One region of the Pseudomonas sp. GW823-FHT06B06 genome, then DNA from elsewhere that is predicted to be linked to it. Evidence: riboswitches for the same ligand, from Rfam matches in the RefSeq annotation. Region 1 holds a riboswitch; each other region holds the start of a gene.
What was found. A riboswitch is a leader RNA that binds a small molecule or an ion and turns the genes downstream of it on or off. The one in region 1 is predicted to bind cobalamin.
Positions count from the first base shown of each region.

Region 2: another riboswitch for cobalamin. It lies ahead of AC1Q8Q_RS17755 (ABC transporter substrate-binding protein); the one in region 1 lies ahead of cobW (cobalamin biosynthesis protein CobW).
Region 3: another riboswitch for cobalamin. It lies ahead of cobO (cob(I)yrinic acid a,c-diamide adenosyltransferase); the one in region 1 lies ahead of cobW (cobalamin biosynthesis protein CobW).

Region 1 is NZ_JBXAHO010000003.1:303,700-305,959, forward strand. It holds gene cobN (cobaltochelatase subunit CobN) at 1-98, opposite strand, end outside; gene cobW (cobalamin biosynthesis protein CobW) at 102-1,163, opposite strand; cobalamin riboswitch at 1,263-1,474, opposite strand; cobalamin riboswitch at 1,667-1,891, shown strand; gene AC1Q8Q_RS04375 (CbtB domain-containing protein) at 2,014-2,208, shown strand; gene AC1Q8Q_RS04380 (CbtA family protein) at 2,220-2,260, shown strand, end outside.
Region 2 is NZ_JBXAHO010000018.1:19,340-21,599, forward strand. It holds gene AC1Q8Q_RS17750 (FecCD family ABC transporter permease) at 1-442, opposite strand, end outside; gene AC1Q8Q_RS17755 (ABC transporter substrate-binding protein) at 439-1,452, opposite strand; cobalamin riboswitch at 1,599-1,793, opposite strand; gene AC1Q8Q_RS17760 (acetyltransferase domain-containing protein) at 1,827-2,260, opposite strand, start outside.
Region 3 is NZ_JBXAHO010000019.1:25,037-27,296, reverse strand. It holds gene AC1Q8Q_RS18420 (PQQ-dependent sugar dehydrogenase) at 1-18, opposite strand, end outside; gene AC1Q8Q_RS18415 (hypothetical protein) at 87-671, opposite strand; cobalamin riboswitch at 823-1,057, shown strand; gene cobO (cob(I)yrinic acid a,c-diamide adenosyltransferase) at 1,141-1,752, shown strand; gene AC1Q8Q_RS18405 (cobyrinic acid a,c-diamide synthase CobB) at 1,749-2,260, shown strand, end outside.

The DNA of each region.
Region 1 (2,260 bases):
CCGCTGCACAGGATAACCAGCTCGGCGGGGGTTTGCCCTAGGTCGGCAATGTTGTCATCCGACACGAATCCGCCGGGCTGGGTCCTGAGCAGGTGCATGGGTTACACGCTGAGCGCGGCGCGCAATTGCGCTTCGAGCGTTGTGGCGTCCAGCGCCTGGCCAATCAACACCAGACGGGTGGTGCGTGCTTCTTCAGCGCTCCACTGGCGGTCGAAATGCTTGTCGAATCGGGTGCCCACGCCCTGGATCAGCAGGCGCATCGGTTTGTTCGGGACCGCGGCGAAACCTTTGACGCGCAGGATGCCGTGCTGCACCACCAGTTGGGTCAGCGCATCCATCAGCAGGCTTTCGTCGGATGCCGGCAGTTCGATGGAGATCGAATCGAAGGCATCGTGGTCGTGATCGTCTTCGCCTTCATGGTGGTGATCGTGATGGCTGTGACGGCTGTCGATGTGTTCTTCGGACCCGGCACCGAGGCCGATCAGCACGTCCAGCGGCAGGCGCCCGCTACTGGCTTCGATGACTTTCACCGCTGGCGGCAGTTCCTCGGCGACTTCCAGGCGTACGCGTGCCAGGTCTTCAGGGCTGATCAGGTCGGCCTTGTTGAGGATCACCAGGTCGGCGCTGGCCAACTGGTCGGCGAACAGCTCGTGCAAAGGCGATTCGTGATCCAGGTTCGGGTCGAGTTTGCGCATGGCGTCGACTTGATCCGGGAACGCGGCGAACGTGCCAGCCGCGACGGCCGGGCTATCGACCACGGTGATCACCGCGTCTACGGTGCAGGCACTGCGAATTTCCGGCCACTGGAAGGCCTGGACCAAAGGTTTTGGCAGGGCCAGGCCGGACGTTTCGATCAGGATGTGGTCTAGGTCGCCACGACGGGCCACCAGTTCGCGCATCACCGGGAAGAACTCTTCCTGTACGGTGCAGCACAGGCAGCCGTTGGCCAGTTCGTAGACACGGCCGTTGGCCTCTTCTTCGGTGCAACCGATAGAGCACTGCTTGAGGATTTCGCCGTCAATGCCCAGCTCGCCGAACTCGTTGACGATCACCGCGATGCGGCGGCCTTGGGCGTTGTCGAGCATGTGCCGCAGCAAGGTGGTTTTGCCCGAGCCGAGGAAGCCGGTGACGATGGTGACGGGGAGTTTGGCCAGTGTTTTCATCGGATGCCCTTTGGCAAGGTGGCGGGCATACGGGACGAGAACCGGCAACGCACACGCGCGCAGGAAGCGTTCGCCACCGGATCACCCCGCCCGGTTGTAGTGAGAATCTGTATCGAGGCAGGTCTCCTGGCTGACGGCTGGCCAGTCGTTGGACTGGCGGTTGCTGCGCCTTCCCGCGCGCGCCATGGCTGGCGCATGCAGTGGCATGGCAGAAACTGAACCGTTCACAGTTGCGGGGGCAGCCGCGGCATTGACCGCGTTCCCTTCTTAGCTTCGACAAACGCCGAAGAACCTCGAAAGCGCAAGGCTACGCATGGTATCGGGGCGGGTCAATGTTCACATGATTCCTGCGGTGCGCCCTTCGCGAGCAAGCCCGCTCCCACACTTGAGGGTCTGCCCTGAAGGAACTCGGTCAAATGTGGGAGCGGGCTTGCTCGAAGGGAACAACTCGATGTTCAAGTGAGAACCCTTGCCAATTGACGCCCGCCCCCCGCCCATGCTCTCCTACGCATCTTGTTACGGGTGCCCTTCACAGGGTGAAACGGGAAACCGGTGAATCATGTGCTTTACTTCAGGCCATGTCAGTCCGGTGCTGCCCCCGCAACGGTAAGCGAGTGAAGCGTCAGATCCACTGTGCCAATGCGGCATGGGAAGGTGACGCTGGAAGGTTCAGGCTAACGCCTGCGCCCCTCGTGAGCCCGGAGACCGGCCCGCAACACAAAGTGACCATCACCATCACTTCAATCAACAAACCCGCGGTGGGCGGGCGCTGTTCGGACTTCTGCGCGCTCGGTCGTGCGGAGTTCTGCTTGCGCTCTTATTCCCCGCTGACCGAACAGAGGGAAGCGCCATGTCGATTATCAGCAGCACCGGCCACAGCAATGCCGCCAGCAGCACCACTACCCTGTCCCAACGCCTGACCGCGGCGATTTTTGCGTCAATCCTCGGCGCCAGCCTGGTGTATTTCGCCGGTTTCTCGCACATCGAAGCAGTGCACAACGCCGCACACGATACGCGCCACAGTTCCGCGTTCCCGTGCCATTGAGACCTGTCGACATGATCAAGCGTATTGCGCAAACCGCAGGTTTCACCGGGTT
Region 2 (2,260 bases), on a different contig from region 1:
CGGGCGAACCGCTGGCACGGCCCAGCAACACCACGACGGTGAAGGCGGCGACGGCGCCGGCAAACGCCCCGGCCGACATCGAAATTGCTCCGGCACCCAGGCCCAGCAACGCCACCAGCACCGCACCCGTCGAGGCCCCCGCGGAAATGCCAAGCAGGTAGGGATCGGCCAACGGGTTGCGCAGCAGCGATTGCAGGATCACCCCGCAGGTCGCCAGGCCCGCCCCGCAAGCCGCCGCCACCAACGCGCGAGTCAGGCGGTAGTTCCAGACAATGCCCTCATCGATAGGATCGAGGGCATACCCGGCCATCCACAGTTTGTTGGCCAACACCTGGAACACCACGCCGGGTTCGATGCGGGTTTCACCGATGGCCACGCCGGCGATCACGGCCACGAGCAGCATCACCAGTGCAAGCAGAGTGCGAATCAGCGTCGCGGTCATTTTGGCAGGTCGTAGCGGTTGATGGCCGTTGCCAGCGATTCGAGACCGTCGAACATTCTCAAGCTGGCCTGCATGGCCATGGCGTCGAGGATAATGATGCGGTTGTTTTTCACCGCGTCCATGTTGCGGGTCACGGGATCGCTGCGCAGGAATTGCAGTTTCCGTTGATAGTCGTCAGCCGGGAAACGCCGGCGATCCATGCGGGCGATGACCAGGAATGTCGGGTTGGCCTTGGCGATGGTTTCCCAGCCAACGGTTGGCCACTCTTCGTCGGACTGCACCACATTGCGCACGCCCAAGGTGCCCAGCATGAAGTCGGGGATGCCCTTGTGCCCGGCGACATAGGGATCGATGTCCAGGCTGGCACTGGAAAACCAGACCAGCGCGCTGGTGTGCGTGAGGTCTTTGCCTTGCACCGCGGCAATGGACTTGGCCAGGCTGGCCTGCAGTTGCGCGTTCAGTTGCTGCCCGCGCGCCTGGACATCAAAAATCTCGGCCAGTTGGGTAATGCTTCTGTAGAGACTGTCAATGCGAAACGGCTGCAGGCGGGTGCCGTCGGCCCCCACCAGGTTGTCCTTGGATTCGCAGTCCGAGGGCATGAGATAGGTTGGAATCTGCAGTTCGTGAAACTGCTCGCGGGTAGCGACTGCGCCTTGCGGGCCGACCATCCACTCAAGTTCGACAGCGACCAGTTCCGGGCGCTTGCCGATGACCGACTCGAAACTCGGCTCGTTATCGGCCAGGCGTTCGATCCTGTCGTTTTGCCCCTTGTATTTGCCCAGCACATCATTGAACCACAGCGAAGTGCCGACCAGTTTGTCACCGAGTCCCAGGGCGAAGAGCATTTCGGTGCCGGCCTGGCCGATAGTCACCGCCCGGACAGGGGCGTGCGTGAACGTCAGTGTGCTGCCGCAGTTCTCGATCGTCAGCGGGTAATGAGTAGGGGAGGCACAGGCGAGGGCAGAAAGTCCCAGGCCGGTGACGAGGGTGAAAAAGCGCGGCAACAGCATGATGCAATCTCCATTTGAACCGTACACGCAGCCAGGGTGCAAGGTCTGGAAAACACATCATCGAGCGCTGCCGAAAACAGCAGTGCAAGGCCCATCACCTGAGTGACGCCCGCGCAGATGTCCTTCCCGGACACCCCGCCGGTTAGTGATTTGTTGCTTGGCCGGCAGGTCTCCTGACTGATGCGTCATGGCGTGCTCCAGCCTTCCCGGGAATCGATCCCAGTGGCAGTTCAGGAGCAGGCTCGGCACCTACAGTTGCGGGGGCAGTTCCGTTTGATGCGTTGGCAGCATCACGGATTCCCTATTAATCCCGTTTGGGAACCGGCGGCGGCATGGTAGTCGATCATGCCGCCCGAGGCGAACCCATCGCCTGATCAGAAGTATTTGAGCCAGGCGATATCGCGACGACGCGCCTTCAATGCGGCGAACCAGCGCACCGGTGGATACAGCGTTGCCGCCAGGAGCACGGCGATCAGCCATACGGCACCTATGCCGTCGAAGCCGAAGTAGTCGCCCTGGTTCAGGCCGAAAAATGCCGCGCTGAGCAGATAAAGCATTTTCAGCACATACAGATGGAGCAGGTAGAAAAACATCGGTGCCGCGCCAAATACCGCCAGGATGCTGATCCATTGGCGCTGCCGGGCCCGCTCGAAGCCAAGCAGCAGTAAAAGCCCCACGCCCAGTGTCAGGCACAGGAACAGCAGGGAAGGGGGGTACTTGGTGATGTTGAAGAAACTCATGAGGGTTTCTGTCGTGCTTTCATGAACCACCCACTGCGCTTCGCCATAACCGTTGACCAGGCGCAGGG
Region 3 (2,260 bases), on a different contig from region 1:
CAGCTCGGATGTGCGCATTGCTGACCTTCCCTATGAATGCAGTGACTTAAATCATAGAGAAGCGGCAAAGCCCGATGGTTCAACCTTTAGCCGCGAGCTTCCTTGAGCAACACGGCAATGCCTGGGTGATAGTGACCGGCTTCATTGCGCAATTTGCGATAGGCATAGGGGAAATACCAGGCCACGGCGCAGCAATGCTCCTTTTGCAGGTCATCGACCATGTCCTGGAGTTCCTCCGGGGTGGCGCCTTGCTGGCTCTTGTGGGGAGCGACGAACAGGCAGCCGATTCTCAGGTCGCTGGCGTAGCTGATTTTTTTCGCGTCACTGGTGATGTCCAGCAAGGCCTGGGTCAGGTTCAGGCTGTTAACGCGTGGCCAGCGCTGCGTGGCCTGCAGCCAGGCGCGATCTTCGGTGGTGGCGATAAACAGGTCGGCGCGGCCGTTGCGTTCGCCTTCTTCGGTCTGTTTGCGCGTGGGCGATTGTTGCAGTGTGACCATCTCAGCCATCCAAGCCGCGGCAGAAAGCAGGCCGAGGTTGGCTTTTTCATCGAGCCAGTAGGGTGTCTCGTTGTCGCCGCGAACGGCGTTATAACGATCGATACAGTCGAACCAGCGCTCCAGCACCGGACGCAGGAATTCCAGCTTCGGATTACTGATGATCATGCCTTGCATAGGGCTCACCTTATTATTGTGTTGTGAGATTGTGGCAAATTGATATCGCTGAAGTGAGTGTGACACAAGATTGACGTCATTTTATGAATGGTTGGCAGTTATTCGTTCCGGCACCCTGTCTTCAATTGACGCTCCACCCCCAACCCTCTAACCTTCGCCGCTTGTTTCAGGTGCTCTGTGGCTTGGGTCGACAGAGTGAAACAGGGAAGCCGGTGAGTGAGCGCTTCAGTCGATGAAGCCCTGCGATCCCGGCGCTGCCCCCGCAACGGTAAATGAGTGAAAACTGCGCTTGAAGCCACTGCGTCGATCCATCGATGCGGGAAGGCGCGCAGCGAGGCGTCACGCCGCTCATGAGCCCGGAGACCGGCCTGATCCATCCAAGCGGCATCACGGTGGGCGATGCCAGGCTTCTTGCCGTCTATTCTTGTGCCTGCCCGCCGTTAATCCTGCCTCAACGGAGAGCTCCCCCATGTCTGACAATCCTGATCGTGACGAACGTCACCTGGCGCGCATGCTGCGCAAAAAGGCCGTGATCGACGAACGCATCGCCAATTCCCCAAACGAATGTGGCCTGCTGCTGGTGCTGACCGGCAATGGCAAAGGCAAGAGCAGTTCGGCGTTCGGCATGCTGGCGCGTGCCATGGGGCATGGCATGCAGTGCGGCGTGGTGCAGTTCATCAAGGGGCGTAACAGCACCGGTGAAGAGCTGTTCTTCCGGCGCTTTCCCGAGCAGGTGCGTTTTCATGTGATGGGCGAGGGCTTCACCTGGGAAACACAGGATCGCCAGCGCGACATCGCGGCTGCCGAAGCGGCCTGGGCGGTGTCGCAGCAACTGCTGCGCGACCCGTCCATCGGCCTGGTGGTGCTGGACGAACTGAACATCGCCCTCAAGCACGGCTACCTCGATCTCGATCAGGTGCTCAGCGATTTGCAGGCGCGTCCGCCTATGCAGCACGTGGTGGTTACTGGTCGCGGCGCCAAGCCGCAGATGGTTGAACTGGCGGATACCGTCACTGAAATGGGCATGATCAAGCACGCCTTCCAGGCCGGTATCAAGGCGCAAAAAGGCGTGGAGCTGTGAACCAGCCTCGACGTTGCCCGGCGGTGCTGATTGCTGCGCCGGCGTCCGGCCAGGGCAAGACCACCGTGACCGCTGCGCTGGCCCGGTTGCATCGTAACCAGGGCCGTAAGGTTCGCGTGTTCAAGTGCGGCCCGGACTTTCTCGATCCGATGATCCTCGAACGCGCCAGCGGTGCGCCGGTGTATCAACTGGACATGTGGATGGTCGGCGAGCTGGACAGTCGCCGCCTGTTGTGGGAGGCCGCTGGCGACGCTGACCTGATCCTGATCGAAGGCGTCATGGGGCTGTTCGACGGTACGCCGTCCAGCGCTGACCTGGCGCGGCATTTCGGCGTGCCGGTGCTCGCTGTGATCGACGGCACCGCCATGGCCCAGACCTTCGGCGCACTGGCCCTGGGCCTGGCGCGTTATCAGCCGGACTTGCCGTTTGCCGGCGTGCTGGCCAACCGCGTGGGCACCCTGCGCCACGCGCAACTGCTCGAAGGCAGCCTGACCGAAGGCCTGCGCTG